One region of the Agromyces mangrovi (ex Wang et al. 2018) genome, then DNA from elsewhere that is predicted to be linked to it. Evidence: riboswitches for the same ligand, from Rfam matches in the RefSeq annotation. Region 1 holds a riboswitch; the other holds the start of a gene.
What was found. Region 1 has a riboswitch for glycine ahead of gcvT (glycine cleavage system aminomethyltransferase GcvT). Riboswitches for the same ligand answer to the same signal wherever they lie in the genome.
Positions count from the first base shown of each region.

Region 1 (15,145 bases):
TCGTCGCTGCCGGCCGCGCAGGCCGACCCGCTCGAGCCCACGACACCGCGCTGCTCGAGCTCGAGCAGCACCGCCTCGCCGCTCGTTCCGGGGAACACGAACGATGCCGTGCCGGGCAGCCGGTGCTCGGCGTCGCCCGTGAGGCGTGCGGACGGCACGTCAGCGAGCACGCGCGCGACGAGCGCGTCGCGGGCGGCGGCGACGCGTGCCGCAGCCTCCTCCCGCTCGTCCTCCGCGAGACGCAACGCGGTCGCGAGCGCGACGGCGCCGGCCACGTTCTCGGTGCCCGAGCGCCGGCCCCGCTCCTGGCCGCCGCCGTGGAGCACGGGCTCCAGTGGCATCCGCCCCCTCGCCGCGAGCACGCCGGAGCCCTTCGGCGCGCCGACCTTGTGGCCCGAGAGCGAGAGCGCGTCGACGCCGAGCGCGCCGAGGTCGAGCGGCAGCCAGCCGGCCGCCTGCACGGCGTCGGTGTGCATCGGCACGCCGCGCGCGTGCGCGACGGCCGCGAGTTCGGCGACGGGCTGCACCGTGCCGATCTCGTTGTTCGCCAGCTGCACGCTCACGAGCGTCGTGTCATCGCGCAGCACCTCGGCGAGCTGGTCGGGGAGACCCGGCCGCCCGCGTCGACCGCCAGCATGGTGACCTCGAAGCCGTGCACGCGCGCGAGGAAGTCGACCGACTCGAGCACGGCCTCGTGCTCGATGGGAGTGGTGACCACGTGCCGTCCGCGCGGAGCGCCGAGCGCGATGCCCTTGACCGCGAGGTTGTCGGCCTCGGTGCCGCCCGACGTGAAGGTGACCTCGCCGGGGCGGCAGCCGAGCACCCGCGCGACCGCGGCGCGTGCGTCGGCCAGGGCCGCCGCCGCGGCCTCGCCCACGCGGTGGTGGCTCGATGGATTGCCGAACTCGCCGGTCAGGTACGGCCACATCGCCTCGAGCGCCTCGCGGCGCACCGGGGTCGTGGCGGCGTGGTCGAGGTAGATCACGGCCCGCCGACCACCACGTCGAGACCGAGGTCGAGCGAGCGCACGCTGTGCGTGAGCGCGCCGACCGAGATGACGTCGACACCCGTCGCCGCGATCGCGCTCACCGTGTCGAGGTTCACTCCGCCGCTCGCCTCGACGACCGCGCGCCCGTCCACGAGCGCGACGCCCGCGCGCAGGTCGTCGAGCGAGAAGTTGTCGAGCATGATCGTGTCGACGCCCGCCGCGAGCACGTCCTCGACCTGGTCGAGGCGGTCGACCTCGACCTCGAGGTGCGCCGTGTGGGGCATCCGCTCGCGTACCGCCAGCAGGGCATCGGTCACGCTCGTGCCGTCGGCCGTGAGCACGGCGAGGTGGTTGTCCTTCGCCATGACCGCGTCCGACAGCGAGAACCGGTGGTTGCGGCCTCCGCCGTCGCGCACCGCCTGCCGCTCGAGCACGCGCAGGCCCGGCGTGGTCTTGCGGGTGTCGACGATGCGCGCCCGGGTGCCGGCGACGGCGTCGACGTAGCTCGCGGTGAGGGTCGCGATGCCCGACATGCGCTGGGTGAAGTTCAGGCCGATGCGCTCGGCGCGCAGCACCGCCCGCGCCGGGCCGGCGACGCTCGCGAGCCGGTCGCCCGCGGCGAAGCGGTCGCCGTCGGGCACGACCTGCTCGACCGCGATGCGCGGGTCGACGAGGCGGAACGCGGCCGCGAAGACCGCGGCGCCGCTCATCACGCCGGGCTCGCGGGCGACGAGGTCGGCGCGCGCCTGCGCCGTGGCGGGGATGAGCGTCTCGGAGGTGAGGTCGCCCCACGGGGCGTCCTCGTCGAGCGCGGCCTGCACGATGCGGTCGAGCTGTGCGGGCGTGAGGGCGGTCATGCGGCCTCCGGGAGCGCGCCGAGCGCGGGATCGCGGTCGGGGTGGTCGAGTCGGTGGTGCGCGCCGCGCGACTCGCGGCGGGCGAGCGCGGCGTCGACCGTGAGGCGGGCGAGCAGCAGCAGGTTCGCATCCTCGATGGCTGAGACGGTGGGCGCCGGGTCGGCGGTCCACTCGTCGAGCCGGGCGGATGCCTCGGCCAGGCCGTCGCCCGAGCGCTCGAGGCCCGCACGGGTCCACATCAGGTCCTGGAGCGCAGCGCGAGAGAACGGCTCGCCGGCAGCGCGGGTGGCGAGGGCTGGGCCCGGGGCGTCCTGCCGCGCGCGCACGACCCCGTGCGCGGCCGGGAACGGCGCGTCGAGCACCCGCGCGGCGCGATCGGCGAACACGGCCGCCTCGAGCAGCGAGTTCGATGCGAGGCGGTTGGCGCCGTGCACGCCGGTGCGCGCGCACTCGCCGACCGCGAAGAGGCCGGGCACGCTCGTGCGCCCCCAGAGGTCGGTCGCGATGCCGCCCATCGCGTAGTGCGCGGCGGGCGTGACCGGCACGGGCTCGCGCGACCAGTCGAACCCGGCTGCGCGCGTTGCCGCATAGATGCCGGGGAAGCGCCGGGCGAGGAACGCGCCGCCGAGCGCGGTCGCGTCCAGGTACGCGGGTGCGGCGTCATGGCGTCGCATGGCCGCGGCGACCTCGCGGGCCACGACGTCGCGCGGCGCGAGCTCGGCGAGCGGATGCCGCGACGGCATGAAGCGCTCGCCGGAGGCATCCCGCAGCACCGCCCCCTCGCCGCGCACGGCCTCGGAGATCAGCGGGGCGCCAGGGGTCGCGAGCGCGGTCGGATGGAACTGCGTGAACTCGAGGTCGGCGACCCGGGCGCCCGCCCGCCACGCCGCGGCCACGCCGTCGCCGGTCGCGACCGCGGGGTTCGTGGTGCGGCCGAAGAGCTGCCCGGTGCCGCCCGTGGCGAGCACCACGGCGTCGGCCGGGCGGTCGACGAGCTGGCCGTCGATCAGGAGGCGTACGCCGCAGGCGCGGCCCCGGCAGGTGAGCACGTCGGCGAGCATCGCGTGCTCGACCAGCTCGACGGCGCGCGATCGCACGGTCGCCACGAGCGCCCGCATGAGCTCCGCGCCGGTCGCGTCGCCGCCCGCGTGCACCACGCGCGCACGCGAGTGCGCCGCCTCGAGCCCGCGTGCCAGCCCGGACTCGTCGCGGTCGAACCGGGCGCCGAACCGGATCAGGTCGCGCACGCGCGCCGGCCCCTCCTCGCACAGCACGCGCACGGCGGCGGGGTCGCAGTGCCCGGCGCCCGCGCGCAGCGTGTCGAGCACGTGCGCGTCGACCGAGTCGTCGGCGAACAGCGCGGCGGCGATGCCGCCCTGCGCGTAGCGCGTGCTGCCCTCGTCGAGCGGGCCCTTGGTGACCACGGTCACGCGGTGCCCCGCGTCGGCGGCGCGCACGGCCGCGAGCAGGCCCGCGAGCCCGCTGCCGACGACCACGACGGCGGCCATGTCAGCCCCGTGCGCCGGGGGTGGGCGCCGCGATGGCGTCGGAGACGCGCGTGCCCGCCTTCGCGACGGCGCCGGCGGGCGGCTTGGCCGCCAGCATCCGCTCGAGTGCCACCCGCGCGTGGCCCGCCACCTCGTCGGGCACCGTGATGGGGTTCACCGTGCGCCCCTCGACGAGCTCCTCGAGCACCCACGCCAGGTAGCCCGGGTGGATGCGGTACATCGTCGAGCACGGGCACACCACGGGGTCGAGGCAGAAGATCTCGTGCTCGGGGTGCTCGGCGGCGAGGCGCTGCACGAGGTTGATCTCGGTGCCGATGGCGAAGCTCGAGCCGGCCGGCGCCGCCTGGATCGCCTTCACGATGAAGTCGGTCGAGCCGTAGCCGTCGGCCGAGTCGACGACCGGCATCGGGCACTCGGGGTGCACGATCACCTGCACGCCCGGGTGCTCCGCGCGCGCGGTCTCGATCTGGTCGACGGTGAAGCGCTTGTGCACCGAGCAGAAGCCGTGCCAGAGGATGACCCGGGCATCCTGCAGCTCGTCCTCGGTCGAGCCGCCGAGCGGCTTGCGCGGGTTCCACATCGGCATCTGCTCGAGCGGCACGCCCATCGCCTTCGCCGTGTTGCGGCCGAGGTGCTGGTCGGGGAAGAACAGCACGCGCTGCCCGCGCTCGAACGCCCACTCGAGCACCGTCTCGGCGTTCGACGAGGTGCAGACGATGCCGCCGCGCTCGCCGCAGAAGCCCTTGAGCGCCGCCGACGAGTTCATGTACGTGACCGGGATGACCGGCACGCGGCCGTCGGCGTCGGGCTCGGTGCCGTAGACCTCTTCGAGCTCCTCCCAGCACTCCATGACGGAGTCGAGGTCGGCCATGTCGGCCATCGAGCAGCCGGCGGCGAGGTTCGGCAGAATGACGTCCTGGTGGGCGCCCGAGAGCATGTCGGCGGTCTCGGCCATGAAGTGCACGCCGCAGAACACGATCGCCTCGGCCTCGGGCTTCGCCTTGGCGGCGTTCGCGAGCTGGAACGAGTCGCCCACGAAGTCGGCGTGCCGCACGACCTCGTCGCGCTGGTAGAAGTGGCCGAGCACGACGACGCGGTCGCCGAGCGTGGCCTTCGCGGCTTCGATGCGCTCGTGCAGCTCGTCCTGCGACGCGGTGCGGTACGACTCCGGCAGGTCGCCCTGGCGGGGCGAGCCGGTCGGGATCACGTCGCCCATCGAGGACCCGGGGCCGTAGCCGATCGGCCCGCGGTCGAACTCCCAGGGGCCCTTCGCGAGCTCGGGCGTGCAGGTCTCGCCGGTCGTCGCGCCGGTCTGGATGAGCCGGATGCTGCGGTCGACGGATGCCGCGCGACGGACCTGTGCCTCGTCGCGGGCGGGGGGCGTTGCGATGGTCATGCTCTCATCCTCGGGTGGGGCAGGATCGGGTCGGTTGCGTCCCGATCGGGGTGCGCGCCGTTGCCGAGCGCGCGGGTTCTGGCGAGCGGCCCGGCGTCGGCCAGGTCGATCGAGGCGTCGTAGCGGTAGAGCTTCGGCGGCCGGTGCGGGGTGCCCGACAGGCGCTCGCCGGTGTCGACGAGCGTGCCGGACGCTTCCATCGTGCGACGGAAGTTGGCGGGGTCGAGCCGACGCTGCAGCACGGCCTCGTGCACCTCGCGCAGCTGCGCGAGGGTGAAGGTGTCGCCGAGGAACGCGTGCGCGATGCGCGCGTACTCCATCTTCGTGCGGAGGCGCCAGAGCGCGTACTCGACGATGCGGTTGTGGTCGAAGGCGAGGCGACCGAGCGAGTCGGCGGCGCACCAGCGCACGTTCTCGTCGGTCGTGGCGCGCTCGGCCTCGTCCGACTGCACGAGCGCCCAGTACACGACCGACACGACACGGCCGCCGGGCGAGCGCCCGAGCGCGCCGAACGTGTAGAGCTGTTCGAGGTACTTGGGGGAGAGGCCGGTGGTCTCGCCGAGCGTCCTGGCCGCGGCATCCGACAGCTCCTCGTCGTCGGGCAGCCAGCCGCCGGGCAGTGCCCAGTCGTCGAGGTACGGATCGCGCGTGCGGCGCACGAGGGGGATCCAGAGCGAGGGCAGGCCGGATGCCTCGTCGCGGCGCAGCGCGAAGATCACCGTCGACACGGCGAGGCGTGCGTCGTGCGTGCGCGCAGGCTCCAGCGGCATCCGCCCCACCCCTAAGTGTCACTCTGACTCGAAGCTCCAGCCATCTTAGTGTCACCCTGACCCGAACACCAAACCGCCCGCGCCCGCGACCACGCGAGATGCGTGCGGGGGATTCGCGGGTTCGGTTGGTAGGCTGTGCGCACAATCGCATATCGGGCCATCGACGCGTTGCGGGAGAGCCGGCTGGGCCGGCACCGAAGGAGCAAGCCTCCCCGCCAATCTCTCAGGTCACAGACCGCAGCGAGCAGGCCGCTCTGAAAAGCGGATGCCATGAGCATCCCGCCCACGGTGAAAGCGACCCCACGGGGCCGTGAAACTCTCAGGCACATGACAGAGGGGAGTTCTCGACCGCGGCAGCATGCCGCGCGCGCCGTGCGACGACAGGAGAACTCCATGACCGAACGCCTGAGCCCCCTCGATGCGATCCACCGCGCCGCCGGCGCGACCTTCACCGACTTCGCGGGCTGGCAGATGCCCGTGCGCTACTCGTCGGACCTCGCCGAGCACAGGGCGGTGCGCACCGCAGCCGGCCTGTTCGACCTCTCGCATATGGGCGAGATCGTGGTCGTCGGCCCCGAGGCCGACCGCGCGCTCGACTACGCGCTCGCCGGGAAGCTCTCGGCCAGCGTCGAGGGCCAGGCGAAGTACACCCTGCTGCTCGCCCGCCACGGCGGCGTGATCGACGACCTCGTCGTCTACCGCACGGGTGCCGACCGCTACCTCGTCGTCGCCAATGCGGCCAACGCCGAGCACGTCGCCGACGAACTGCGCGCCCGCACCGCGCCGTTCGACTGCGAGGTGTTCGACGAGTCCGACGACATGGCGCTCATCGCCGTGCAGGGGCCGAAGGCCCTCGAGATCCTCACGAACACGCCCGGCTTCGGCATCCAGGGCGACGGCAACGACCACGACGACTTCGTGCATGCCGTCACGGGCATGAAGTACTACCGCGCGGTCGCGGCCGAGTACGCCGAGCAGCCCGTGCTCGTCGCCCGCACCGGCTACACGGGCGAGGACGGCTTCGAGCTCTACGTCTCGCCCGACCAGGCGCCCGCCCTCTGGGAGGCGCTCGCAGAGACGGGCGAACCGCACGGCCTCGTGCCCGCGGGCCTCGCGAGCCGCGACACGCTGCGCCTCGAGGCGGGCATGCCGCTGTACGGCCACGAGCTCACGCGCGACACCTTCCCGGCCCAGGCGGGGCTCGGCCGCGTCGTCGCGCTCGGCAAGGAGGTCGACTTCGTCGGCCGCGCCGCGAGCGAGGAGGGGCCGGCGGCGGATGCCCCGGTGCTGGTCGGACTCGCGAGCGAGGGCCGCCGCGCGGGCCGCGCGGGGTACGCGCTCTTCGACGGCGATGGGGCGGATGCCTCCGAGGTCGGCGTGATCACGAGCGGCGCGCTGTCGCCCACGCTCGGCCACCCGATCGCCATGGCCTACGTGGCCCCGCGCCACGCGGCGACGGGCACCACCCTGTACGTCGACGTGCGCGGCACGCGCATCGCCGCATCCGTCGTCGACCTGCCGTTCTACCGCCGCGAGAAGTAAGGCGTCGCCCACCGGCATCCGCCATCGCCAGCCACCACGAACCGCACCGCACCGCACCGCACGAGCACCGCGAACCATCACCCGAGGGGAACCCCATGACCGACCTGAACGACCTGAAGTACACCAGCGACCACGAGTGGGTGCTGATCGACGAGGACCCCGCCGAGGGCGTCGACGCCGGCGGTGTGGTGGTGGGCATCACCGCCTACGCGGCCGACAAGCTCGGCGACGTGGTCTTCCTCGAGCTGCCCGAGGTCGGCACGGCCGTCGCCGCGGGCGAGGTCGTGGGCGAGATCGAGTCGACCAAGTCGGTGGGCGAGCTGATCTCGCCGGTCGACGGCACGGTCACCGAGGTCAACGAGCGTGCGGTCTCCGAGCCCGAGCTGCTCAACAGCGACCCGTTCGGCGACGGATGGCTGATCAAGGTCACGGTCGCGGAGATCCCCGGCGACCTGCTGAGCCTCGAGCAGTACCGCGAGGTCACGGGCGAGTGAGCGACACGTACGACCTCGACGCCTTCGGGCGCCGGCACATCGGCACCACCCGCGACGACCAGCGCCTCATGCTGGCGACCCTCGGCTACGACTCGCTCGACGCGCTCGTCGACGCGGCCGTTCCGAGTGCGATCCAGATGCGCGAGGTCATCTCCTCGTCGATCCCCGAGGCGGCGACCGAGCTGCGGGCGCTCGCCGAGCTGCGGGCGCTCGCCGACGAGAACACCGTGCGCACGTCGATGATCGGCCTCGGCTACTTCGGCACGATCACCCCGGCCGTGATCCAGCGCAACGTGCTCGAGAACCCGTCCTGGTACACCGCGTACACGCCGTACCAGCCGGAGATCTCGCAGGGCCGCCTCGAGGCGATGCTGAACTTCCAGACCATGGTCGCCGACCTCACCGGGCTCGACACGGCCAACGCGTCGATGCTCGACGAGGGCACGGCGGTGGTCGAGGGGATGCTGCTGGCCCGCCGCGCATCGAAGGCGAAGACGAGCCGCTTCGTGGTCGACGCCGACGCGCTGCCGCAGACGCTCGCGCTGCTGCGCTCGCGCGCCGAGGCCGTGGGCATCGAGCTCGCCGAGCTGCCGCTTGCCGACACCGACCCGTCCGAGCTGGGGGAGTGCTTCGGCGCGTTCGTGCAGTACCCCGGTGCGTCCGGCCGCATCTGGGACCCGACGGCCGTGTTCGAGGCCGTGCACGCGGGCGGCGGCATCGCCGTCGCCGCAGCCGACCTGCTCGCGATGACGCTCGTCACCCCGCCCGGCGAGCTCGGCGCCGATGTCGCGGTCGGCACCTCGCAGCGCTTCGGCGTTCCGATGGGCTTCGGCGGTCCGCACGCGGGCTACATGGCCGTGCGGAAGGGGCTCGAGCGCCAGCTGCCCGGGCGACTCGTGGGGGTGTCGCAGGATGCCGCGGGGCATCCGGCCTACCGGCTCAGCCTCCAGGCGCGCGAGCAGCACATCCGTCGCGAGAAGGCGACGTCGAACATCTGCACTGCGCAGGTGCTGCTGGCCGTGATGGCGTCGATGTACGCGGTGTACCACGGCCCGCGCGGCCTGCGAGCGATCGCGGCCCGCACCGCGGGAATGGGGCACCTGCTCGCCGACTTGCTCGCCGACCTCGGCCAGACGGTCGTGCACGACGCCTACTTCGACACGATCCGCGTGGTCGTGCCGGGCACCGCCGACCGAGTGGTCGAGCGCGCCCGCGAGCTGGGCGTGCACCTGTGGGCCGCCGACGAGGCGACCGTGCAGGTCTCGGTCGACGAGACCACCACGTTCGACGAGCTGCACCTCGTGACGCGCGCCTTCGGCGGGCCCGAGGAGCGCGGTTCGATCGCGCTGGAGGGCACCGCGATCCCGGCTGCACTCGAGCGCACCACCGCCTACCTCGAGCACCCGGTGTTCAACACGCACCACTCCGAGACGGCGATGATGCGGTACCTGAAGCTCCTCGGCGACCGCGATTACGCGCTCGACCGCGGCATGATCCCGCTCGGTTCGTGCACCATGAAGCTGAACGCGGCCACCGAGATGCAGGCCGTCACCTGGCCGGAGTTCGCGAACCTGCATCCGTTCGCCCCCGAGGCCGACGTGGTCGGCTCGCTCGCGCTGATCGAGCAGCTCGAGTCGTGGCTCGCCGAGGTGACCGGGTACGACACCGTGTCGCTGCAGCCGAACGCGGGCAGCCAGGGCGAGCTCGCGGGCCTGCTCGCGATCCGCGGCTACCACCGTGCGAACGGCGAGGCGGAGCGCACGGTGTGCCTCATCCCGCAGAGCGCGCACGGCACCAACGCGGCATCCGCCGTGCTCGCCGGCATGCGCGTGGTGGTCGTGGCCTGCGACGACCGCGGCAACGTCGACCTCGACGACCTGCGCCAGAAGATCGACGCCAACGCGGCCGAGATCGCCGCGCTCATGATCACCTACCCGTCGACGCACGGCGTCTACGAGCACGACGTGATGGACATCACGCAGGCTGTGCACGACGCAGGCGGCCAGGTCTACGTCGACGGCGCGAACCTCAACGCGCTGCTCGGCACGGCACGGTTCGGCGACTTCGGCGGCGACGTGTCGCACCTCAACCTGCACAAGACGTTCTGCATCCCGCACGGCGGCGGCGGCCCCGGCGTCGGCCCGGTCGCGGCGAAGGCGCACCTCGCGCCGTACCTGCCCGGCCACCCGATGGCGCAGCGCGCCGACCACCGCGAGCTCGTGCACGGCGGCGGCCCGGTGTCGGCGGCGCCGTACGGCAGCCCATCGATCCTGCCGATCTCGTGGGCCTACATCCGCATGATGGGCTCCGAGGGGCTGCGCGAGGCGACGGCCGCCGCGGTGCTCGCCGCGAACTACGTCGCCGAGCGCCTGCGCGACCACTACCCGGTGCTCTACACGGGCAACAACGGGCTGGTCGCGCACGAGTGCATCATCGACGTGCGCCCGCTCACCCAGGCGACCGGCGTCACGGTCGACGACGTGGCGAAGCGCCTCATCGACTACGGCTTCCACGCGCCGACCATGTCGTTCCCGGTCGCGGGCACGCTCATGGTCGAGCCGACCGAGTCGGAGGACCTCGCGGAGCTCGAGCGCTTCGTCGAGGCGATGATCGCGATCAAGGCCGAGGCCGACGCGGTGGGCCGCGGCGAGTTCCCCGCCGACGACAACCCGCTGCGCAACGCCCCGCACACGGCCGAGTCGATCGCGGTCGGCGAGTGGACCCACCCGTACACGCGCGAGCAGGCCGTCTTCCCGGTGCACTCGCTCGTGCGCACGAAGTACTGGCCGCCGGTGCGCCGCGTCGACCAGGCCTACGGCGACCGCAACCTCGTCTGCGCGTGCCCGCCCGTGGAGGCGTTCGCGTAGGGGCCGAGCGGATGCCGCGGGGCGGGCCGGCTCAGTCCCGGCTCGCCCGAGCGGCGGAGGCGACCGCCGCCGCCTCCGTGCGAGACCCCACTCCGAGCTTGCGCAGCACGGCGGAGACGTGCACGCTCACGGTCTTGCCGCTGATGAAGAGCCGCTCGCCGATCTCGCGGTTCGACAGCCCCTCGGCGACGAGGTCGAGCACCTGCTGCTCGCGCGCGGTGAGCTCGGCGTCGCCGCGCCCGGTGCGGTCGGCGGATGCCCCGAGCCGCAGCCCCGCACGCCCGGTGACGTCGTCCGCCATCCGCACGACCAGGCCGCTCCCGAGCGTCTCGGCCTCGGCGCGACCCCGGGCGAGGCGCTCGGCTGCGGCCTCGCGGTCGCCGGCGTCGAGCAGCGCCGTGCCCTGGCGCACCAGCCCGTAGCCGAACAGGTGCCGGTGGCCGTTGCCCGCGGCGAGCAGGTCGAGCGCGGGCTGCCACGCGTGCGCGCGCTCCGCCGGGTCGTCGGTCAGCTCGGCGTTCGCGATCGCGGTCCACACCGGGGCCGACTCCCAGTGCTGCAGGGCGTCGAGGGCTGCGCGCAGGTCATCGGGCGGTCGCAGGGGAGCCACGCCGAGATCGCGCATCGCGCCCACGGCGCGTGCGGCGGTGGCGAGGTGCAGCAGTCGATCGGCGGGCCGGTCGTCGCGTCCGTCGAAGATGATCGGCTCGAGCCGGGCGAACGCGGCCGCGGGGTCGCCGTTCGCGAGCAGCAGCTCCGCCTCGTCGTACGCGGCGCCGGTCTCCACCTGGCGTTCGATGCGCCCGACCTCGTCGCGACGGGCGCGGATCATCCGGTTCCACTCGTTCGCAGCGTCGAGGTCGCCCGACCACACGAGCATCCAGAGCTGCATGTGCTCCAGGAACCTGCGGAACGCCATCGGCGCGTCGGAGCGCAGCGTGCGGTCCAGGATGCGTCGGGCGCGGTCCCACTCGCCGAGTGCGAAGAGCGGTTCGGCCGCGTTCGAGGAGAGCATCACGCCGGTGCCGCGCTCCTCGCCCCGCTCCCGGGCCTCCTCGAGCGCGGACTCCGCCACTTCGACGGCCTCCCGGTATCGGCCGAGCTGGAGGAGCGAATCCGACAGGTTGATCGCGAGGCGCACGCGCGGTGCCCAGTCGTCGCCGGCGAACTCACGTGCTTGGGCGAATCGCTCCATGCCCTGCTCGACGCGACCCCAGTCGACGAGTGCGACTCCGGCGATGTTGGCACCGATGGATGCCGCGCGGTGCCCGTCCTCGCCGGCCGACGCTCCCACCTCGAGTGCGCGCTCGGCGATGTCGAGCGTGTCGTCGCTGCCCTGCATCATGTGCGCGGCGCTCAGGTCCGCGAGGATCTCGGCGCGCAGGACGAGTGCCTCGTGCGACGGATCGTCGGCGATGAGCGCGAGCCCGCGCTCCATGAGCGCCAGCGCACCGGGCTCGCCGATGCGGTACAGGTCGCGACCGTTGTCTCCGAGCAGGCCTGCCATGAGCAGCGGGTCGTCGCCCGCGGATTCCATCGCGAGCTCCGTGAGCGGAATCGCGCGAACGGCGTTGCCCGCGGCGCGGTGCGCGTGCGCCGCGGCCTGGAGCAGGTCGACGCGCGACATGCCGGCGACGGCCTCGGCGTCGGCCACCTGGTCCCAGATGTCGATCATGCGTTCGGCCATCGCCGCGACCGTCGACATCGCGTACGAGCGCTCGGATTCCTCGATCGCGCGTCGGGCCGCCGCGAACGCCTCGTCGTATCGTCGTGCGGCCAGGAAGTGCGTCGAGATCTCGACGTCGATGCCGGGTCCGGGCCGCGACTGCAGCGCCTCGGCGTACCGCGCGTGGTACCGCGAGCGCTCGCCGGGCATCAGCTCGCCGTCGACGACCTCGCGCACGAGCGCGTGCCGGAACGCGTAGCCCGATCGGTCGGTGACGAGCAGCCCGCCGTCGACCGCCTCGCGGATCGCGCGCTCGAGCGACTCGGTTTCGCCGCCGTGCACGGACTCGAGCAGTTCGTGCTCGACCCGCACGCCGCCCACCGCCATGAGCCGGAGCGCGGCCCGCGTGTCGCTCGAGAGGCGCTCGTACCGTGCCGCGAGCAGGTCGGTGAGCGAGTGCGGCAGGTCGTGTGCGCTCGCTCCGAGCAGTTCCTCGACGAAGAAGGGGATGCCTCCGCTGCGCGCGTAGAGCTCGTCGACCCGGTCGGCGTGCGCGACGCCCGCCATCTGCTCGACGCCCTCCCGGGTCAGCCGGGGCAGTTCGATGCGCGAGACGGCGCGCAGGCGGTCGAGTTCCGCGAGGTCGGTGCGCAGTCGGTGCCCGCGCGGCAGTTCGGCGGTGCGGGCGGTGAGTACCAGCATGGCGCGGGCGTCGCGCACGAGGCGGATGGCGTACTGGACGACGGCCATCGTGGAGGCATCCGCCCAGTGCACGTCCTCGATGACGAGCACGAGCGGCCGCCGCTGCGAGAGCGTCTCGACCAGGCGCAGGAAGCCCTCCTCGAGCAGGCCCGCGCCACCGGTCGGCGGACCGTCGCCGCCCCCGGGAACAGGGTGCGGAGTGCGTCGGCCGAGGGTCCGGCGGCGTCGCGCGCAGCCGGTTCGCCGAACTCCCGCACCAGCGCTCGCACGATCGAGCGGATCGGGATGAGTGGCGCCCCCGCGTCCGCGAGTTCGATGCACTGCCCGCGGGCGACGAATGCCTCGTCGACGCCCGCGGTGAACTCCTCGACGAGCCGGCTCTTGCCGATGCCCGCCTCGCCGCCGACGAGCACGACCTGCGGGTCGCCGTGCATCGCCGCCACGAGCGCGTCGCGCAGCGCCTGCATCTCGGCGCGCCGACCCGCCATGCTGCGAGTCGGTGCGGCGCCCACGGCGTCATCCTCCCACAGCGGTGCGGCCCGCGGTCGTGACCACGGGCCGCGTGCCGACGACCTGCTCAGAGGTGCTTGGTGCGCATGACCACGGCGTGGTGGTGCACGCGTGCGAGGTGACGGATGCGGAGGCGACGGCGGGCCCGTTGGTACCCGCGCACGAGTGCCCGGTCGATGCGGTGCCACGCATGCTCCGGCAGCTGGCCGCGCTCGGCGGCGACGCGCCGGTGCTCGAGGTCGGTGGCCTGGCGCTTGGCCTCGTGGGCGTAGAGCGCCTCGGCGACGACGGTGTTCGCGTAGTACATGATCCGATTCCCCCTGTGTGCGGCTCGTCGGGATCGTGCCGCCACCACTTCAGGTTGCCGCGACCCGCCGACGTCCGCATCGGCGGGTGCACCGGTCCGTCCTGCGGTCCGCGCGCACGCCGGCTCGGTGCGTGCCGGGGGACGTGTCCGTGCCAGCCGTCGTCCGCGCTGGTGCGTGCACCGAGGTCGCCCGGGTCCGGATCGAGCCGGGTTCGCCTCAGGACGCGCGGGTTCCCGTGGCTGCGCGCGCGAGCACCGCGGCCTCCGTGCGGCTGGACACGTCGAGCTTGCGCAGCACCGCGGAGACGTGGACGCTGACGGTCTTGCCGCTGATGAAGAGGCGTTCGCCGATCTGCCGGTTCGACAGGCCCTCGGCGACGAGGTCGAGGACCTGGCGCTCGCGTGCGGTGAGCTCGTCGTCGGGGACCGGCTCGTCGCGCGTGAGCGCGCCCCGTCGTGCGACGTCATCGGCGAGTCGCACGACGAGGCCGGCCCCCAGCGCGCGCGCCGCGTGGTCGCCGTCTCGCAGCGAGGCGGCGGCAGCGGACCTGTCGCCGCTCGCCAGCAGGTTCTCGGCTCGGCGCACCAGCGCATAGGCATGCAGGTGCCGGTGGCCGTGGTCGTCGAGCATGGCGGACGCGGCGTCGGCGAAGCGCTCGGCCGCGTGTTCGGGGTCGGGCTCGAGCTCCGCGCGGATGAGGGGCTCCCACGCGGGTGCCGACTCCCAGTCGTGCAACGGGGACAGCGCCGCGGAGAGGCGGCGGGCGACGGGACCGACATCCGCGCCCGAGGAACGCAGGGCGGCGACGGCTCGTGCGCCGCAGGCGAGCAGGTGCAGTCGGTCCGCCGCGCGGTCCGTCATGCCGTCGTGGGCGAGCGGACCGACCACCGCGAGGGCGCGGTCCGCGTGACCGTCGGCAAGGAGCTCCTCGGCCTCGTCGATGGCGAGGCCGAACTGCAGCTGCCGTTCGAACCGGGCGACCTCCGCGAGCCGTCGCCCGAGTCGCTCCCGCAGGACGCGGGCGTCGGCGAGCTCGCCCCGCCAGTGCAGCATGCGCCAGCGCATGCGCTCGAAGTACCGCTGACCGTCGCGCCACTCGTCCCGGACGTCGGCCGTCGCGATCACCCCGTCCGCCGTCTCCCAGTCGCCGAGGGCGACGAGCGCCTCGGCGGCGTTGGCCGAGAGGGCGGTCCCGGCGGCGGCTCCGAGCACTCCGCGCCGACGTGCCTCGCCGATGGCGCCGAGGGCGAGATCCCGGGCCCGTGCGTGGCGCCCGAGCAGGATCATGGCGTCGGAGACGTTCACCGCGTACCGAACCCGATTCCGCCAGGCCACCGGGTCCATCGCGAGCGAGCGCTCGAAGCGGTCCAGCGATTCCTCCACCCGGCCCGATGCAAGCAGCACCGACGCTGCGAGGTTGTCGGCTCGTGCGGCCTCGTCCGTACCGTCCGTGCCGATGGCGGGGCCTTCCGCAACCGCCGCGTCGGCGGCGGCGAGCGTGCGCTCGAGGTCGCCGAGCAGCAGGTACGCGCCCGCC
Region 1 is NZ_AP027737.1:396,990-412,134, reverse strand. Features, by position in the region: partial or broken gene QUE38_RS01910 (cysteine desulfurase family protein) at 1-985, opposite strand, end outside; gene nadC (carboxylating nicotinate-nucleotide diphosphorylase) at 982-1,845, opposite strand; gene nadB (L-aspartate oxidase) at 1,842-3,353, opposite strand; gene nadA (quinolinate synthase NadA) at 3,355-4,749, opposite strand; gene QUE38_RS01890 (NUDIX hydrolase) at 4,746-5,519, opposite strand; glycine riboswitch at 5,681-5,767, shown strand; glycine riboswitch at 5,769-5,860, shown strand; gene gcvT (glycine cleavage system aminomethyltransferase GcvT) at 5,913-7,061, shown strand; gene gcvH (glycine cleavage system protein GcvH) at 7,157-7,555, shown strand; gene gcvP (aminomethyl-transferring glycine dehydrogenase) at 7,624-10,422, shown strand; gene QUE38_RS01870 (helix-turn-helix transcriptional regulator) at 10,454-12,880, opposite strand; partial or broken gene QUE38_RS17350 (AAA family ATPase) at 13,033-13,224, opposite strand; gene QUE38_RS01865 (hypothetical protein) at 13,368-13,607, opposite strand; gene QUE38_RS01860 (helix-turn-helix transcriptional regulator) at 13,825-15,145, opposite strand, start outside.

Region 2 (15,145 bases), 560 kb from region 1:
GGTCGCTCGAGAGCCAGAGCGGGCGCTCGGGCAGCTTCGTGACGTCCTTGAAGATCTCGGCGATCTGGTTGTGGTCGAGCGTCTCGTGCTCGAGCAGCTCCGCGGCGAGCCTGTCGAGCACGTCGCGGTTCTCGTTCAGCACCGTCCACGCCTCGTCGTGCGCCTGCTCGATGAGCCCGCGCACCTCGGCGTCGACCTCCTCGGCGATGCGCTCGGAGTAGTCGCGCTGGTGGCCCATATCGCGTCCGAGGAACACCTCGCCCTGCGCCTGGCCGAGCTTCACGGCGCCGACGTTCGCGCTCATGCCGTACTCGGTGACCATCTTGCGGGCCGTCGAGGTGGCCTTCTCGATGTCGTTCGAGGCGCCCGTCGAGGGGTCGTGGAACACGATCTCCTCGGCGACGCGGCCGCCCATGGCGTAGGTGAGCTGGTCGAGCAGCTCGTTGCGGGTGACCGAGTACTTGTCCTCCAGCGGCAGCACCATCGTGTAGCCGAGGGCGCGACCGCGCGGCAGGATCGTGATCTTGGTGACCGGGTCGGTGTAGTTCATCGCGGCCGCGGCGAGGGCGTGCCCGCCCTCGTGGTACGCGGTGATGAGCTTCTCCTTGTCCTTCATCACGCGGGTGCGGCGCTGCGGACCGGCGATGACGCGGTCGATCGCCTCGTCGAGCGCGCGGTTGTCGATGAGCTGCGCGTTCGAGCGCGCGGTGAGCAGCGCGGCCTCGTTCAGCACGTTCGCCAGGTCGGCGCCCGTGAAACCGGGGGTCTTGCGTGCGACGACCTCGAGGTCGACGCCCTTGGCGAGCGGCTTGCCCTTGCCGTGCACCTCGAGGATGCGGCGGCGGCCGTTCAGGTCAGGCGCGTCGACGCCGATCTGGCGGTCGAACCGGCCCGGCGCAGCAGCGCCGGGTCGAGGATGTCGGGGCGGTTGGTCGCGGCGATGAGGATGACATTGGTCTTCGGGTCGAAGCCGTCCATCTCGACGAGCAGCTGGTTGAGCGTCTGCTCGCGCTCGTCGTGGCCGCCGCCCATGCCGGCGCCGCGGTGGCGGCCGACGGCGTCGATCTCGTCGACGAAGATGATGGCCGGCGCGTTCTGCTTGGCCTGCTCGAACAGGTCGCGCACGCGGGAGGCGCCGACGCCGACGAACATCTCGACGAAGTCGGAACCCGAGATGGAGTAGAAGGGCACGCCAGCCTCGCCCGCGACGGCGCGCGCGAGCAGCGTCTTGCCCGTGCCGGGCGGGCCGTACAGCAGCACGCCCTTGGGGATGCGCGCGCCGACGGCCTGGAACTTCGCCGGCTCCTTCAGGAACTCCTTGATCTCGTGGAGCTCCTCGATGGCCTCCTCGGCGCCGGCCACGTCGTCGAACGTGACCTTCGGGCTCTCCTTCGAGACGAGCTTCGCCTTCGACTTGCCGAACTGCATCACGCGGCTGCCGCCGCCCTGCATGCTCGACAGCATGATCCAGAAGAACACGCCGATCAGCAGCAGCGGCAGGAGGATGCCGAGCATCGACAGGAACCAGTTCGACTGCGGCACCTCGTCGGTGAACCCGTCGGCCGGCGCTGCGGCGTTGACCGCGTTGATGACGTCCTCGCCGCGCGGGGTCACGTAGTAGAAGCGCACCTCGGAGCCGTACTCCTCGTCGGCCGTCGCGAGCGTGAGGTCGACGCGGTTCTCACCGTCGACGATCTTGACGGCCGCGACGTCGCCGTCGGCGAGGAACTCCAGGCCCTGCTGCGTCGACACCTCACGGAAACCGGAGGCGGTGATCAGCGTGGATCCGATCCACACGGCCACGACCGCGAGCAGGATGTAGAGCAGCGGCCCGCGCAGGATCTTCTTGAAGTTCATGGTGCTGCAAGGCTACCTCGCGGGTGCTCGGCGTCCGCCGAGTGTTCGCTGTGGGCTGCGTGGCAGCGATTGCGGCCCGGAGCGGCCGGTCGAGCGGATGCTACGAGTAGACGTGCGGCGCCAGCACGCCGACGTCGCGCAGGTTGCGGTACTTCTCCGCGTAGTCGAGGCCGTAGCCCACGACGAACTTGTTCGGGATGTCGAAGCCGACGTACTTCACGTCGACGTGCACCTTGAGCGCCTCGGGCTTGCGGAACAGCGCGCAGATCTCGACCGACGAGGCGCCGCGCGTGCGCAGGTTCGAGGTCAGCCAGGAGAGCGTGAGCCCCGAGTCGATGATGTCCTCGACGATGAGCACGTCCCGGCCGGAGAGGTCGGTGTCGAGGTCCTTCAGGATGCGCACGACGCCGCTCGAGACCGTGCCCGCACCGTACGACGACACGGCCATCCAGTCGGTCTGCACGTGCCGGTCGAGTTCGCGGGCGAGGTCGGCCATTACCATGATGGCGCCCTTCAGCACGCCCACGAGCAGCAGGTCGCGCCCCTCGTAGTCGGCCTCGATGCGCCGGGCGAGCTCGGCGAGCTTCGCGTGGATCTCGTCCTCGGTGCAGAGCACCTCGGTCAGGTCTGCTTCGATGTCGCTCGCGCGCATTGTGGCTCTGCTCCTCGTGGTTCGCCCGCCGTTCGGTACGAGCCTACGAGGCCGCGGGCGTGCGCGCGATGCGGGCGATGCGGGCAGGGGCGACGGATGCCTCGCTCAGCCCGCCGCGGTGAACACGAGGCGCGCGCCCACGCGCGCCGCCCGGCACCCCGGCAGGTCGAGCGGCCCCTGCCCGTGCCAGTCGGTCACGAGCCGGGCCACGTCGAGCGTCTGCACGCGCGAGAGCGCCGTGCCGAACTCGCTCGCGACCACATGCCGGATGATGCGCTGCCGCAGCGCGGCGGGGTTCGCGGCGAGCGCCGCGACCGACACCGCGATGCCCGCCTCGGCCGGCTCGCAGAGCTCCTCGATGAACTCGTCGATCTGGTCGGCGAACGCGGCCTCGTCCTCGCGCAGCTGCTCGGCGGTGCGCGCGAGCGCCTCGGCGACGCCCGGTCCGAGCGCGCGCTCGAGCACGGGCAGCACCTCGTCGCGCACCCGGACCCGGGCGAACGCGGGGTCGGCGTTCTGCGGGTCGTCCCACGGGTCGAGCCCCGCATCGAGGCAGGCCTGCCGGGTGGTCTCGCGTCGAATGCCGAGCAGCGGCCGGGCGTATCGGCCGCTCGACGCAGCCATGCCCTGCAGGCTGCCCGCGCCCGAACCGCGGGCGAGCCCGAGCAGCACGGTCTCGGCCTGGTCGTCGAGCGTGTGGCCGAGCAGCACGGCCACGGCGCCGGTCTCGCGCGCGACCGCATCGAGCGCCGCGTAGCGGGCGGTGCGGGCGGATGCCTCGGGGCCGTCGCCCGTCGCCGACACCTCGACCGTGCGCACGACGACCGGGTCGAGCCCGAGCGCGCGCGCCTGCGCGGACGCCCGCCCGGCGGCATCCGCCGACCCATCCTGCAGCCCGTGGTCGACGATGACCGCGCCCGTGCGCAGGCCCGCACGGGGCGCCTCGAACGCGGCGCCCGCGGCGAGGGCGAGCGAATCGGGGCCGCCGGAGAGGGCGACGAGCACGAGCGGCGCGTCGGCTGCGGGCGCGGTGCGCCCAGGGGCATCCGCTTCGCCCTGCACCCCGCCGCCGAGACCCTCGAGTGCGCCGCGCACCGCCCGTCGCACGTCGGCGATCGGCGGGGTGAGCCGGGGGCGGCCGGCCCGCTGGGCATCGGAGGGCATCAAGTAACCTTATTCCCGTCTTCCCGCGCGGCAGCGAGCCCCGGGGCATCCCCAGAACAAGGAGAACCATGGGCGAGTACGCCGCGATCATCGAGATCCCGAAGGGCAGCCGCAACAAGTACGAGGTCGACCACGAGACCGGCCGCGTCTTCCTCGACCGCGTGCTGTACACGAACTTCATGTACCCGACCGACTACGGGTTCTTCGAGAACACCCTCGGCGACGACGGCGACCCGCTCGACGTGCTCGTGCTCACCCAGTACCCGCTGTTCCCCGGCGTCGGCGTGACCGTGCGCCCGGTCGGCGTGTTCCTCATGGAGGATGACGGCGGCGGCGACGCGAAGGTCATCGCGGTGCCCGCCGGCGACCCGCGCTGGGACTGGATCCAGGACGTCGCCGACGTGCCGGAGTACACGAAGAAGGAGATCCAGCACTTCTTCGAGCACTACAAGGACCTCGAGCCGGGCAAGTGGGTCAAGACCCAGGGCTGGGCGGATGCCGCCGAGGCCGAGTCGCTCATCGCCAAGGCGTTCGAGGCGTTCCCCGGGCACTGATGCCCGAGAACTCCGCGTCGGGTCGGCACCCGATCATCCGTGCCGGCCTGGCGACCGAGCAGGCCGTCTACGGCGTGCTGCTCGTCGCCGGCATGATCGTGATCGGCGGGTCGCACGCGACCACGTCGTGGCAGGTGCTGGTCACGGTCGTGGCGACGGTGCTCGTGTTCTGGGCCGCGCACGTCTACGCGGGCACGATCGCGCGGCACGGGTTCGAGGACGACGCTGCGCTGAGCCTCGCCGAGTCCTTCCGGCTGGCGGCGCGCGCCTCGTGGGGCCTGCTGGTCTCGGCGCTCATCCCCTGCGCGATCCTGCTGCTCGGCACCTTGCGCATCGTGCCCGACGCCCCGGCGACGTGGCTCGCGCTGTGGTCGTGCATCGTGCTGCTCGGCGTGCTCGGGTACCTGGCGCACCAGCGGCGGGGCGCGCCGATGCACCTGCGCATCCTCGGCGCGCTCGTGACCGCGAGCTTCGGCGGGCTGCTGGCGCTGCTGAAGGTGCTCGTGCACTGATCCGTTCGCGGCGGGACCGGTGATTCTCTCGCGGCCGACAGGTATCGCCCGACCCGCGCTCAGCGCGTCGGCGGGGCGAACCCCTTCGCGTCGACGCCGATCGCCGGGCTGACCAGCCGGCCCATGCCGGGGAGGTCGACGACCCGCATCGCCAGGTTGCGCATCCCGATCGCGAAGCGGCTCGACGGCACGAACCACCTCGCGGTCTTGCGCCCGGCCGCCTGCTTCTCGGTGACCGACGGTCGCACGCGCACCTCGAAGGCCTGCAGCGCGGCCTCGATCGCGTCCGCGCCCCCGCCGAGCGCGCCGACGTCGAGCGCCTCGCCGAGCGCGACGCCGCCGGAGAGCGCGAGCGACGCCCCCTGTCCGGCGACGAGCGAGACCGCGTAGGCACCGTCGCCGATCAGCACGACCCGGCGGTCGTGCCAGGCCGGCGCCTCGACCTGGGCGACCAGGTCGTAGTACACGTCGCCGACCGGTTCGGCCGCGAGCATCGCCGGCACGAACCCGCCGAGGTCGCCGAAGCGTTCCCGCAGCGCGGCGAGCGGATCGGACGGCATCTCGGCCGACTCCTCCTCGAACACGAAGAACGTGGCGAACAGGCCCGGCTCCACCTCGTAGACGCCGGCCATGCGCCCCGGCACGCTCATCATCACGAAGCGGTCGGCGATCGCGTCGTGCACCGCGTCGCTGCGGAAGAACCACGCCGCCGTGTGCAGGCCGAGCGGGCGCAGGAACCGCCCCTCGGGGCCGAAGACGTGCGCGCGCACGCCGGAGTGGATGCCGTCGGCGCCCACCAGCAGGTCGGCCTCGACGCGCTCGTCGCCGAGCTCGACCGTGACGCCGCCGTCATGCTGCACGACGCCCGTCACGGTGGTGCCGAAGCGCAGCTCGACCGCGGCAGGCAGGGCCTCGCGCAGCGCACGCTCGACGTCGCCGCGCAGCAGCGAGAACAGGCGCCCGTCGAGCGCGTCGCGCATGCGGTCGTACCGCAGCCGGGCGTGCGCGCGACCGTGCTCGTCGACCCACTCCACGCGATCGACCTCGTGCGCGCGCTCGCGCAGGTCGTCGAGGATGCCGATGCGCTCGGCCGCGTCGTACCCCGGCCCGAAGAAGTCGATCATGTACCCGCCGTCGCGCAGCTCGTGCGCGTGCTCGACGAGCGTGACCCGCCAACCGTGGCGCTCGAGCGAGATGGCGGCGGCGAGCCCGGCGATCCCGGCTCCGCAGATGACGGCGTGCATGCGCGGCTCCTCGGGTCGGGTACGGCGAGCGGATGCCTCGGGGCGAGGCTAGCCCAGCGGCACCCCGCGCGCAGCCATGAACGGCTGCGGGTTGATGCGGTACCCGTTCTGGAAGACCTCGAAGTGCAGGTGGCATCCGGTCGATGCGCCCGTGCTGCCCGCGCTCGCGATGTTCTGCCCGACGCTCACGGTCTGCCCGTAGCCGACGAACACCCCGCCCGAGCGGATGTGCGCGTAGCCGGTCGAGAAGCCGTTGCCGTGGTCGATCCTGATGAAGTTGCCGTAGGTGCCCGACCACCCCGCGTAGACGACCCTGCCGGACGCCGCGGCGTAGATCGGCGCCGAGCAGCCGGTCGCGAGGTCGGTGCCGTAGTGGTAGCTGCCCGAGCAGCCGCCGGGCGTGCAGATGCTCGTACGCGGGCCGTAGTAGCCGCTGATGTACCCGTACGCGGGGACCGCCCAGCCCTGGCTGCTGGTCGTGCCGCCGGGGAGCCCGCCGCCACCGCCACCGCCACCACCCGCGGCAGCAGCCGCCGCCGCAGCCGCCGCCGCAGCGGCCCGTGCGGCCGCGGCGCGCGCCGCGGCCTCGGCGGCCTTGCGCCGACGCTCCTCCTCTTCCTTCCGCTTGCGCTCGCCCTCCTGGTAGGCGGCGATCGTGGTCGCCTCCTTGTCCTTCAGGTAGGCGAGCTGCTGCTCGAGCTCGATCTTCTTGTCCTCGGACTCGGCGAGCGCGGCCTCCGCCGCAGCCTGCGCCTCCTGCGCGGCGACGAGGGCCTCCTCGGCCGCGATGCGCAGCACCTCGCGCTCGTCTCGTGCGACCGCGGCCTGCTCACCGAGCGCCTGCGCGGTGTTCGCGGCCTGCAGGGCCTCCTCGTAGACGCCGGCGGCGCGCTCGACCATCTTGCTCATGTTGCCGAGCTTGGCGAGCAGCTCGTCGGTCTCCTCGGCCGTGCCGGCCTCGAACATGAGGTTGATGCCGAGGTCGGTGCCGCCCGCGCGATAGAGCTGCGCGGCGAGCTGGCCGGCGTTCTCCTCGGCCTCGGCGGCCTCCGCCGCACTCTCGTCGGCCTGCTGCTGGATCTCCTCGGCGCGCCGGTTCGCGTCGTCGAACGCCTGCTGCGCCGCGAGCAGTTCGTCGGTGCGCCGTTCGGCTTCGGCGCGGGTCTCTGCCACGCGGGTCTCGAGTTGCGCGATGAGGTCGGTGATCTCGGTGACCGCGGCGGCGCCCGCTGCGGTGTTGGCCTTGGCCTTCTTCACCTCGTCCCACGTGGGGTACTCGGCGGCGGTCGCGGGCGCGGGCGTGGCGATCGACATGGTCGCGACGAGGAGGAGCGCTCCCAGCACGCCCACGACGCGGCGGACGGCGGGCGCGATCGTGCGCGCGCGGCTCGTTCGCCGCGGTGCGACCCCCGTCGCATCCCCCGCCGTGTGGTGCATTGCTCCCCGCTCCCGCCGTCTGGCCGGTTGGTCACGTTCGTCACATCTGTCACATACGCAACATCAGCCACAGTAACAACGGACCGTGCGATCCTCGGTATTGACGGCCGACCTGATGCTCGGCCCCCGGACGAGGGACGTGTCGAGCGTGACGCTACCGACGCGCCCGCCGGCAGCCGGGAGCGTCTTCGGCACGTCGTGGGATCGGTTCCGACCTCGTTTTGGAATCTGGCGGAACTGCACGTATGCTTGGCTGTCGGCGGTCGTGCCCAGCACGACACCCGGCCCCATCGTTTAGCGGCCTAGGACACCGCCCTTTCACGGCGGCAGCACGGGTTCGAATCCCGTTGGGGTCACGCTGAACGAAGGATACAATTTCATACGCAAGGCCCTGTGGCGCAGTTGGTTAGCGTGCCGCCCTGTCACGGCGGAGGTCGCGGGTTCAAGTCCCGTCAGGGTCGCTTCGGTCATGGGCTCTCCTCGAGAGCCCATATCCGTATCGGGAGCATCTTCGGATGCCCCGGCCGACCGCATCCTCGGATGCACCAGGCTCTGTAGCTCAGTTGGTAGAGCGCACGACTGAAAATCGTGAGGTCACGGGATCGACGCCCGTCGGAGCCACCGAAGAGAAGCCCGGGTTCGCCCGGGCTTCTTCGCGTTTCCGGCTGCGTGTGCCCGGAGCATCCGCTCGCTGCGAGCCCCTCAGCACTCGATGACGTTCACGGCGAGGCCGCCGAGCGAGGTCTCCTTGTACTTGCGCTTCATGTCGGCACCGGTCTCGCGCATGGTCGCGATCGCCTGGTCGAGCGAGACGTGATGCGAGCCGTCGCCGTGCATCGCGATGCGGGCGGCGTTGATGGCCTTGCTGCTCGCGATGGCGTTGCGCTCGATGCAGGGGATCTGCACGAGCCCGCCGACCGGGTCGCAGGTGAGGCCCAGGTGGTGCTCGATGCCGATCTCGGCCGCGTTCTCGACCTGCTCGGGCGTGCCGCCGAGGAGCGCGCACAGGCCGGCCGCGGCCATCGAGCACGCCGAGCCGACCTCGCCCTGGCAGCCGACCTCGGCGCCCGAGATGGAGGCGTTGCGCTTGCACAGGATGCCGATCGCCGCCGCGGTCAGCAGGAACCGCACGACCGCGTCGTCGTCGAGCTCGCGCACGAACCGGTCGGCGTAGTGCAGCACGGCCGGCACGATGCCCGCCGCGCCGTTCGTGGGGGCGGTGACGACGCGGCCGCCGGCGGCGTTCTCCTCGTTCACCGCGAGCGCGTAGAGGTTCACCCAGTCCATGGCGCGCATGGCGTCGCCGTCGTCCGCCGTGGCGTCGAGCTTCCGGAACAGGCCCGGGGCGCGGCGACGCACGCGCAGCGATCCCGGCAGCAGCTCGTCGTCGCTCGTGCAGCCGTTCTCGACGCACTCGCGCATGACCCGCCAGATGCGCAGCAATTCGGTGCGCGTCTCCGTCTCGGGCCGCCACGCGGCCTCGTTCGCGAGCATGACGCCGGCGATGTCGATCCGTTCGCGGCGGCAGTGGTCGAGCAGCTCGGCCGCACTCGCGAACGGGAAGGGCAGGACCGGGACCTGCTCGAAGACGGCCGGATGCCCGTTCAGGTCGTCCGCCACGAATCCGCCGCCGACCGAGTAGTACGTCGCCGTGCGCACGCTCGCGCCGCGCGCGTCGAACGCCTCGAACGTCATGCCGTTCGGGTGGCCTGGCAGGCGCTTTCGCAGGTGGAGCACGACGTCCTCGGCCGGGTGGAACGGGATCTCGCGGATGTCGCCGAGGCGGAGCGCGCCCTCCTCGGCGACGCGGGCCACGCGTGCACCGACGTCCGAGGTGTCGACCGTCTCCGGGTGCTCGCCGAGCAGGCCAAGGACGACCGCGGCATCCGACCCGTGCCCCTTGCCCGTCGCGCCGAGCGACCCGTACAGCTCGACCCGCACCCGGCCCACGTCGCCGAGGCGCCCGTCGGCAGCGAGCGCGTCGACGAACCGGCGCGCTGCGCGCATGGGCCCGACCGTGTGCGACGACGACGGGCCGATGCCGATCGAGAACATGTCGAGGGCGCTCAGCACGGTGCGCACCCGGCGATGAGGGGTGCGGATGCCCGTGGCATCCGCTCGGGTGCTGTGCACGTGGTGCAGGTCATCGGAACTCCCAGGTCGTGGTCGGCGCGTGCCGACGTCGGGTGGTTCCTCCCCGCTCTGTCGACGACCTGAGAGATTCGTGCGGCTCGCGCCGCCTTGCCCCGTCGGTGAGCCGGCCGCGGCCTGCTGCTTTCCAGAGTTCCCTGTCGTGACGGTGCGGGTGCCTGAGAGATTCCCGGGGAGGGACTTGCTCCTACGGCGCCGCCCGGCGGACCCGGGCGAGCTCTCCCGCCACGATGCGGGTGTTCAGTTGCTGGTCGTCACGCTAACACGGCGTGCCGCCGGTGCCCGGGCCGCTGCTCATGCGAGCACGACATCGTCGAACGACTCGAGGCGGATGCGGCGGGGCCGGAGTGCCTGCGCGCCGAGCACGTCGGCCGCCACGAGGTCGCCGAGGTCGACCCCCGCCACCGCGGCCACGTCGGCGACCGGCACCTGGAACGTGCGGAACGGGCCGAGCGGCGGCACCACGTCGCCGACGAGGCCCATCCGCCGCGCGAGCTCGTCGGCGTTCAGCTGCGGCGTCTGGTCGAGCAGGAAGGCCGCCGAGACGAGCGCCTCGCCCGAGACCCAGGCGACGACCTTCCAGAACGACAGCGGCACGCGGATGCCCCGGTACTCCGGGTCGGTCCGGCGCAGCACCGGCGCGGTGAACACGCTGATGCGGGCATCCGTCGCCTCGGCGAAGGCGAGCACGTGGTCCTCGAGGCCGAGCCAGAGCTCGCGCGACTGGTTGAAGCCGCTCGCCTGCGGGGCCGCGTTCGGGTAGGTGAACGTGTCGGCGTTCGCCTGCGCGGCGACCTCGGGCGCGCCCCAGACCGGGTCGCGCCGGCGCACGAGGTGACCACGGTCCAAGTCGTTGCGCAGGTACACCTCGGGGCCGGCCTGCGCCGACGCGGGCACGCGGTCGTCGAGCCGCCAGTCGTCGTCGCGGGGCAGGTCCAGCAGCAACGAGCCGTCGACGTTCACGCCCGTCACGGCGGCGAACCGGCGCACGGTGTCGAGCAGCACGCTGAAGTGCGTCGAGTCGAGCACGACGTGCCGCCCCGGCGGGGCATCCGTCACGTGCGGCAGCGGCACGGCGGTACCGAGGAAGCCCTCGTCGTAGCCCGCGCCGATCTCCCCCATCGCCCGCGCCCGCCTCAGACCCGTCGGGTGCGCAGCCGGTAGTCGTGCAGCGCGCGCACCGCGTGGTCGCCCGGCTGCACGTCGGCGAGCGCCTGGCCCGCGGCATCCGGCACCGGCTCCTCGGGCACGACCTGGGCGACCGCGCCCGTCGCACCCGAGCCGTGCACCTCGTGGTGCAGCCGCTCCATGTCGGCGTCGAGCTGCGCGGCCGTCACCGCGGCCTGCTTGAGCCCGTCGAGCAGCTCGGCGGGCACCTGCGCGTCGTACTTGTAGTAGATCTTGTGCTCGAGGCTGGCCCAGAAATCCATCGCGATGGTGCGGAACTGCACCTCGACCAGCACCGGCACGATGCCGTCGGAGAGGAAGATGGGCACCTCGATGATGGCGTGCAGGCTCTGGTAGCCGTTGTCCTTGGGCTCGGCGATGTAGTCCTTCACGCGCACGACCCGCACGTCGGACTGGCTGGTCAGCACGTCGAAGACGCGGTACACGTCGGAGACGAAGCTGCACGTCACGCGCACGCCGGCGATGTCGGTGATCTGCTCGCGGATGGCCTCGAAGCTCGGCTCGACGCCCTTGCGCTGTATCTTCTCGACGATCGAGTCGGCCGACTTCAGCCGGCTCGAGATGTGCTCGATCGGGTTGCCGCGGTCGGAGGCGGCGAAGTCCTCGCGCAGGATCGACAGCTTCGTGACGATCTCGTCGATGCCGAACTTGTAGCGCTGGAGGAAGCGCACGAACTCGTCCTGCAGCGCGCGCAGGGCCTGGAGCCCCTGGTCGTCGACGCCGTCGAACGCGGCTGCGGCACTGTCGAGGTCGGGTCCCGGGGTCGTTGGGGTCACGCGACGAACCTACGGGGGCTGTCTCTGGATCCGCTGTGCACACGCGATGAACCGTCGTGATAGGGCGACGGATGCCCCTGGGCCGGCCCGCGACCACGAGCCCGTCACACGCGCAGGCGCCCGCCCCGCGCGTGCGAGACTGAGCGCCATGCGTGCAGTCCTCGCCGTGCTCGCGGCGGCCGTGTGCTTCGGCACCACCGGCACGGCGCAGGCCCTCGGGCCGGAGGCCGATCCGCTCTCGCTGGGCGCGGCCCGCATCCTCATCGGCGGCGGCGCACTCGCGCTGATCGCCCTCGTGCTGGCCCGCCGCCGGCCGCGCGACCACGACGCGCTCGTGCCCGAGATGCCCGTACTCGACGGCGCGCCCACCGGTTCCGCGCCGACGACCGACGCGCGCCGCGCGCGCCTCGTCTCGGCGGCCATCGTCGTCGCCGGCGCCATCGGCGTGCTCGCCTACCAGCCCGCGTTCTTCGCGGGCACCGAGCGCAACGGCGTCGCGGTCGGCACGGTCGTGGCCCTCGGCTCGGCCCCCGTGCTCACGGGGCTGCTCGAGTGGGCGTTCCGCGGACACCGGCCGTCGGGCCACTGGGCGCTCTCGACCGTCGTGGCGACCGCGGGCATCGCGACCCTCGGACTCGCGAGCGGCGACGCCGAGCACGCGATCGACCCGCTCGGCCTCGCCGCCTCGCTCGGCGCGGGGCTGTCGTATGCGGTCTACGCGCTCGCGAGCAAGGGCCTGCTCGAGCGGAACTGGTCGGGGTCGGGAGCGATGGGCGCGATCTTCGGGTCGGCCGCGGTGGTGAGCCTGCCGCTGCTGCTCGCGACGGATGCCTCGTGGCTCGCCACTCCCGACGGGCTCGTGATGGGCCTCTGGCTGGGCCTCGTCACCACGACCCTCGCGTACCTGCTCTTCGCGGCCGGCCTCCGGCACCTCACCGCCGCGACCGTCTCGACGCTCACGCTCGCCGAGCCGCTGACGGCGACCCTGCTCGGGTTGTTCGTGCTCGGCGAGCGACTGCCCGTGGGCGCCGCGATCGGGCTCGCGGTGCTCGCCGCGGGGCTCACGATCCTGGCGCTGCCGGTCAGGCGCCGAGCAGTGCGGCCTCCAGCGCCGCGGTGATCGCTTCGAGCGACTCGTCGCGCGGCATCGTCGACTCGCCGTCGCCCGGCTGCACACCGTAGTCGCCGAAGTCGGCGTGGTTGGCGCCCTCGAGCTCGACGAACACCGCGTCGTCGGGCAGGAGGTGGGCATTGCCGGTGACGTCGTCGGGCGTGGTCAGCCCGTCGTTCGAGCCACTGATGCTGAGCACCTCGAGGCCCGAGTCGGCCAGGTCGTTCGCGCAGTAGCTGCCGAAGAGCACGAGCCCCGAGGCATCCGATTCGGGGTCGCCTGCGAGCATGCAGGCGCGCACGCCGCCGAGCGAGTGCCCGCCGACCCACCACTCGTCGACGTCCGGCGCCGCCGCCGTGAACGCGTCGAGGCTGCGGAAGTCGAAGAAGGCGAGGTTCAGGGTCGGCTTCGTGATGACGACCGTGGCGCCGGCGTCCACGACGCCGGAGAGCACGCGCAGGTAGGCGTACGGGTCGACCTTCGCGCCGGGGATGAACACCAGCCCGGTGCCCGATCCGCCGTCGACCGGCTGCATGACGACCGAGTCGGGCGTCGAGGTGATCTCGATCGCGGGGTCGCGCCACGCCTCGAGCGCAGCCTCGCGCTCGCCCTGGAAGACGGTCTGTGTCCACATCACGAACCCCAGCACGAGCAGCAGGAGCACCGCGACCGCCGCGGCGATCCAGCCGAGCGCACGCCTCATCCGCGGTGCTCGCCGGGTGCGCGCGCGAAACGGTCGGTGGCCTCGATCATCGCGTCCAGGATGCCCGGCTCGTCGAACGCGTGGCCGGCGTCGGGGATGATGCGGAGGTCGGCCTCGGGCCACGCGAGGTGGAGGTCCCACGCCGTCATCACCGGGGTGCAGATGTCGTAGCGTCCCTGCACGATGACGGCGGGAATGCTGCGCAGGCGCTCGGCGTCGCGGATGAGCTGCCCCTCCTCCCACCAGCCGCCGTGGCGGAAGTAGTGGTTCTCGATGCGCGCGAACGCCGTGGCGTACTCGGGCTCGGTGAACTTCGCGATGGTCTCCTGCTGCGGCAGCAGCGTGATGGTCGACGACTCCCACCGCGACCAGGCGATCGCCGCGGGCTGGTGCACCGACGGGTTCGGGTCGTCGAGGAGGCGCCCGTAGGCGGCGATCATGCGGTGCCGCTCGCGCTCGGGCACCTGCTCGACGAAGTCCTCCCAGAGATCGGGGAAGATCGCCGACGCCCCGCCCTCGTAGAACCACTCGAGCTCGGATCTCCGCAGCGTGAACACGCCCCGCAGCACGATCTCGGTCACGCGGTCGGGGTGCGTCTCGCAGTACGCGAGGGCGAGCGCGCTGCCCCACGACCCGCCGAGCACCTGCCAGCGGTCGATGCCGAGATGCTCGCGCAGCTTCTCGATGTCGGCGACCAGGTGCCAGGTCGTGTTGACGCTGAGGTCGGCTTCGGGCTCGCTCGCGTGCGGGATGCTGAGGCCGCAGCCGCGCTGGTCGAACAGCACGATGCGGTAGCGCTCGGGGTCGAACAGGCGCCGGTGCGCCGGGCTCGTGCCCCCGCCGGGCCCGCCGTGCAGGAACACCACGGGCTTGCCGTCGCGGTTGCCGGACACCTCCCAGTAGATGTGCTGTCCGTCCCCCACGTCGAGCATGCCGGTCTCGAGCGGCTCGATCTCCGGATACATCTCGCGCATGCTTCACGATATCCGCCGATCGGATGCGGCATGCGGCCGCCGTCCAGCGAGTCGTCGTACGTTCGGGCCATGCGACCCACCCGCGACACCCCCGAACCCGGCCAGGAGTCCGTCTGGGACTACCCACGACCGCCCGCGATCGACGCCTCCGGCGAGCGCGTCGAGATCGTGCTCGGCGGCGTGACCGTGGTCTCGACGCGCGACACGATTCGCGTGCTCGAGACGAGCCATCCGCCGACCTACTACCTGCCGATCGCGGCCTTCGCAGCGGGGGCGCTGCGACCCGCGGCGGGCAGCTCCTACTGCGAGTTCAAGGGCGGCGCACGCTACTTCGACGTGCTCGGCGGCGACGCGGTGGCCGAGCGGGCCGCGTGGAACTACCCGACGCCGACACCGGGATTCGAGGTGCTCGCCGACCGGGTCGCGGTGTACCCCGGCCGCATGGACGCGTGCACCGTCGACGGCGAGCTCGTGCGCCCGCAGCCCGGCGGCTTCTACGGCGGCTGGATCACCGATCGGGTCGCCGGCCCGTTCAAGGGCGCGCCCGGCACCATGGGCTGGTGAGGGCACCGGGCGTTCACCGGGCGGATGTAGGCTCGCGCACATGAGCGGCACACCGGTCACGATCACGATCACCGGCGCCGGGGGGCAGATCGGCTACGCACTGCTCTTCCGCATCGCCTCGGGCGCGATGCTCGGCCCCGACACGCGCGTGCGGCTGCGGCTGCTCGAGATCCCGCAGGGGCTCGGCGCGGCCGAGGGCGCGGCGCTCGAACTGCAGGACGGCGCCTTCCCGCTCCTCGACTCGGTCGACGTGACGGA
Region 2 is NZ_AP027737.1:955,250-970,394, forward strand. Features, by position in the region: partial or broken gene ftsH (ATP-dependent zinc metalloprotease FtsH) at 1-1,857, opposite strand, end outside; gene hpt (hypoxanthine phosphoribosyltransferase) at 1,958-2,509, opposite strand; gene tilS (tRNA lysidine(34) synthetase TilS) at 2,615-3,673, opposite strand; gene ppa (inorganic diphosphatase) at 3,742-4,227, shown strand; gene QUE38_RS04575 (hypothetical protein) at 4,227-4,739, shown strand; gene QUE38_RS04580 (FAD-dependent monooxygenase) at 4,799-5,983, opposite strand; gene QUE38_RS04585 (M23 family metallopeptidase) at 6,032-7,327, opposite strand; tRNA gene QUE38_RS04590 (tRNA-Glu) at 7,704-7,776, shown strand; tRNA gene QUE38_RS04595 (tRNA-Asp) at 7,808-7,881, shown strand; tRNA gene QUE38_RS04600 (tRNA-Phe) at 7,969-8,041, shown strand; gene QUE38_RS04605 (L-serine ammonia-lyase) at 8,123-9,475, opposite strand; glycine riboswitch at 9,621-9,704, opposite strand; glycine riboswitch at 9,708-9,806, opposite strand; gene QUE38_RS04610 (DNA/RNA non-specific endonuclease) at 9,866-10,693, opposite strand; gene QUE38_RS04615 (GTP pyrophosphokinase) at 10,708-11,535, opposite strand; gene QUE38_RS04620 (DMT family transporter) at 11,684-12,655, shown strand; gene QUE38_RS04625 (alpha/beta hydrolase) at 12,618-13,349, opposite strand; gene pip (prolyl aminopeptidase) at 13,346-14,323, opposite strand; gene QUE38_RS04635 (DUF427 domain-containing protein) at 14,393-14,887, shown strand; gene QUE38_RS04640 (malate dehydrogenase) at 14,928-15,145, shown strand, end outside.
Region 2: it holds a riboswitch for glycine, as region 1 does, so the genes downstream of both, QUE38_RS04605 (L-serine ammonia-lyase) here and gcvT (glycine cleavage system aminomethyltransferase GcvT) in region 1, are expected to answer to the same signal.